2 regions of the Pantoea sp. X-Soil-OKNW-556 genome follow, and region 2 is predicted to be linked to the other one. Evidence: predicted binding sites of a transcription regulator. Region 2 holds the regulator's gene; the other holds the start of a gene.

Evidence for each region. The regulator LexA, encoded in region 2, represses DNA repair genes until DNA is damaged. The targets are predictions, from matches to a motif close to TNCTGTATGTACATACAGNA.
Region 1: the regulator LexA is predicted to act here: its motif matches at 1,094-1,113, upstream of AC6I8T_RS12770 (DinI-like family protein).

Annotation. Positions count from the first base shown of each region.
Region 1 is NZ_AP035990.1:2,704,596-2,706,798, forward strand. It holds gene yedD (lipoprotein YedD) at 1-47, opposite strand, end outside; gene AC6I8T_RS12760 (DUF6388 family protein) at 198-521, shown strand; gene iraP (anti-adapter protein IraP) at 719-1,012, opposite strand; gene AC6I8T_RS12770 (DinI-like family protein) at 1,150-1,389, shown strand; gene AC6I8T_RS12775 (hypothetical protein) at 1,407-1,673, opposite strand; gene AC6I8T_RS12780 (hypothetical protein) at 1,843-2,106, shown strand.
Region 2 is NZ_AP035990.1:372,616-374,818, reverse strand. It holds gene dinF (MATE family efflux transporter DinF) at 1-939, opposite strand, end outside; gene lexA (transcriptional repressor LexA) at 1,030-1,644, opposite strand; gene AC6I8T_RS01640 (diacylglycerol kinase) at 1,750-2,118, opposite strand.

The DNA of each region.
Region 1 (2,203 bases), 2.3 Mb from region 2:
GCACACCCCGTCAGCGCCAGCGCGGTCAATACCATCCACTTTTTCATCATTCGATCCCTACACTCGCTTCAATGGCGGCTACGTTATAATTTTTCCAGGGCGTTGCGCAAGGTATCTGCACAGGATCTGGCTGGTTCCTGACAAGCTGACGCATGCGCGCTACACTACGCGCCGAGTTTATTAGCAGGAACCTCCGCATGAAAACGCCAGAACAATATTACGCCCAGGCCCGAGAAATGTTTTTTGCCGCCCATCCTGATTTCCAGGCGGCGCTGGATGAATTGACAGAGAATGATGCGCAGCAAGCGGGCATGACCCTGACTGCGCTGCACCAGTGGCACGCAGAACGTATCTATGCCGCGTTCTTACGCCAGAAGAACCTCGACGGCATGCTGTTTTCTATTCAGCTCGCCGAACCGGATAAAGCGGTGGCCGCAGAGGCCATCGAAACCTACCTGAAATCTCACGCGGCGGCGTTAGGTATGACGTGGGAAGAGTTCTGTATTAAGAACGAACTTTAAACACTTCAGTTTTGCGTGGTCGCGATTTCACACCTCCTACCACTCAAAATGATCAGGATAAAGTTGTACAAGGACGAAAAACTTGTATAAGTTAGTTCTACGACTTCGGTCGTAGATTGTCCTTGAACGAATGGTGCTTTTGCACCGCCTCTGGAGGTGTTGCTGGATTTCCACCTCCAGAGGTTCTATTTTTTCACTTACTCTTCACGTTCTATCGCCTTCACTTCGACATAACGCGCCACTGCCAACAGGCGATTGATATGGGTCAGCAGCAGATCCACATCAGACTGCAAAAACTCTTCAGAGGAGCGAGACGCGGTGACAATCGCATCCTGTACCGTTTCACTGATGGTCAGCGAATTATCCTGCTTTGCCTGAATCAATAACGCGGCCAGCAACAGCGACTGCGCTTCGACCTGTGCCATCAGCTCTTTCGCTTCCACATCCATCTTTGCCATCTTAAGTAAAATATCGACGACCAACTGGCGCATGCTTCCCCTCCTGGCGTGAAAAAGTGACGTGGTGAGAGACAGGTCGAGAAAATTATCAGCTTTCCCCTTCCTGCCGCTTGATACTGTTTTTATTTACAGTAATATGACGCTCTGATTGATTAAATGGAATGCCCTGAATGTTTGTGGAGCTGATTTACGACAAGCGCAACGTCGCAGGATTACCCGGTGCGCGCGAAATGATCTTGCAGGAACTGGAAAAACGCGTGCAGCGGGTATTTCCGGAGCTTGAGGTACGGGTCAAACCGATGGAACGGAACGCCATTGAGACCGATATGAGTAAAAATGATAAAGCCACCCTGTCACGCATCATCGAGGAGATGTTCGATGAAGCCGATATGTGGCTGGTGGCCGACTAAATCACCGCGTTGGTGGCTTAGCGCTCCTGCTCGTTATGATTGACGGCGATTTCCATATCCTGAATCGCCTGATCAATATCGTCCAGCAGTTTTCCCTGCTTATTAATCAACGTATCGAATCGTGCGGCATATTCTTTGTCTTTATACTCACCGGCATCAAAGGCCAGCCAGTGACTGGAAAGAGTTTCGGTGTTGGTCTGCGCATAATGACGCATCTCTTTTAGCTGTGAGGTGACATCACGCAGGTAGTCAGTTTTGGTTTTGATTGCCTCTGAATCACTCATGCTATATTCCTTTTCTGTGAAAATTACCCATTTAAATAACGCTTCAGTGATTAAAGGTAGTTAAATATATCGATAACGCATTAGGAATAATCGGATCTGACTTTTCTACTGAGGCTGATGCCCTCGCTGCCGTGTGCCGGCCATGCAAATGACTCGCCGAAAAGTATCAATGCAAAAAACCCGCTCACAGGCGGGTCAAGTAACACAAAAACTACGGCAAAAATTACAACACGTCGGTCAAGTGATCGACGACAACCCTTCCGTTTACATCGGTTTGCGTAATACGGTAGCTGACATTCCAGGACCGCTGGATGCACAGTTTATCAAACAGGGAGACATGGCCCTTATGTTCACCATTCTTCCCGACAATACGCCATTCGGTAATATCTTCCTGACCGCGATTGTTGAGCCTTTGTATGCTCTGTTCTACTAAGCGATCGCTATCATCAATCTTCAAATAATCACGCAACATTGTGCTCACCTCCCGTTAACGAAGGTCACACTACGCTTTTTATTTGTCGTTTCAATCT
Region 2 (2,203 bases):
AGCATGCCAGATGAGCAATAGCCGGCTGCGATCTTTGGCACCGACGGCTTCACCAGAACACGCTTCAACCGCATAAGCAAAGCCATCCTGTGCATACGCGGTGAAAGTCAGAAACATCAACAGCACCGCATTGACCGCTACCACATCCGGGCCAATACGTGCACCGAGTATCGTCAGGGAAGCAAAGCAGATTTGTAGCAGGAAGGAGCGCAGCATAATGTCGCGATTGAGGCGAAACAGACGAGCAGCATCACCGCGCCAACTCTCCCGCAGCATCGCCAAATCAATTCCGCGCAGCTTCAATACACGCGCCACCATCCATAATCCGACGGCAAGTGTCGTATATTCAGCCAGTGCCGTTGCTGCTGCGGCACCTGCTACGCCCCAATGCAGCCCCAACACAAACGCCAGATCCAACAGGATATTGACCAAATTCCCCACCACCAGTAGCACCACTGGCGCACGCGCATATTGCACCCCCAACAACCAACCGAGGATGACCAGGTTTGCCAGCGTGGCGGGAGCGCTCAGCCAGCGAATCTGAATGAACAATTGCGCCTGCTGTTGGACCTCCTGGCTGCCACCCATCAGCACCGCTGCCAGATTACTGACTGGCGTGCGCAGCAAAATAAACAGCACACCGGCCACCAGGGCAATGAGTAAAGGCTGGGTAAGCGCCCGAGCCAGTGCCTTTTTGTTGCCAGCACCAAATGCCTGAGCAGTCAGCCCGGTGGTGCTCATACGTAAAAACAGCAGCAACATAAAGATGAAACTGGTCGCCGTGGTGCCAACCGCCACACCGCCGAGATAAATGGGACTATCGAGATGACCAATGACGGCGGTATCAACCACGCCAAGTAGCGGAACAGTGATATTGGAGAGAATCATAGGCAGCGCCAGCCGCCAGAGTGCTTTGTCAGAGGAGGAAAACAGCTGCATCAGCACGTCCCGGTTTGCTGCACTACCGTCTTGTCAGAGAATAAAACCACGGCAGCACAGAAGGCTGCCGTAGCAGGGGGAATCAAGGTATCAGAGCCACTCGCCGTTACGCACAATGCCTACCGCCAGCCCTTCTACCGTCAGGGATTGTTCGCGGGTATCGACAACAATCGGCTGGAAGTCGCTGTTTTCCGGCAGCAGTTGCACAATTGCGCCCTGCTTTTTCCAGCGCTTCACCGTGACTTCGTCATCGATACGTGCGACGACAACCTGGCCGTTACGCACTTCCTGTGTTTTGTGTACCGCCAGCAGATCGCCATCCATAATGCCGATATCTTTCATCGACATGCCGCTGACACGCAGCAGGAAATCAGCGCTGGGTTTGAACAGGTTAGCATCGACCTGGTAGTGCGCTTCAATGTGCTCCTGCGCCAGCAAAGGTTCACCCGCAGCGACACGGCCAACCAATGGCAGCCCCTCACTGGCTTCTTCTTCCATCAATAAACGAATGCCGCGCGAAGCGCCGGAAACGATCTCAATAACGCCTTTACGCGCTAATGCTTTCAGGTGTTCTTCTGCCGCATTAGGTGAGCGGAAGCCCAGCTGCGAAGCAATTTCCGCACGCGTTGGCGGCATGCCCGTCTGGTTAATATGGTCGCGAATCAGATCATAGACCTGTTGCTGCCTGCTGGTTAACGCTTTCATCCCGCCCCCTGGTTGTTTATACAGTCGCTGTGAGTATATACAGGTATTGGTGAAATGGAAACCAAAACTGAGGGAAAAATCAGCGAGTTGATGAATCCGGAATCCTTATCGCAAATGTGACCAAAGCAGCGCGATCCAGACAAACAGCGCCAGTAAAATAGCCAGCAACACGGCGGCCGATCCCATGTCTTTCGCGCGTCCAGCCAGCGGATGGCGTTCCTGACCAATGCGGTCGACCACGGCTTCAATGGCGCTATTCAGGATCTCAACAATGACCACCAGCACTACGGAACCAATCATGAGTACGCGGGAAATCGCATCAACATCCAGCCAGCACGCCACTATAATTGCCACTAATGCGGCAATAGCTTCCTGGCGAAACGCTGCTTCATGTGTCCAGGCAGCGCGCAATCCCTGCCAGGAATAACCGGCTGCTTTCACTATCCTGAGAAAACCGGTGACGTTATTTGCCATGTCGTTGAACCCTTTACTCGTTTTGACGTCAATGTCTGGGCAGCCGGAGTGGTGCAGCCACAGATTTTCGCGGCGCATTCTGGTA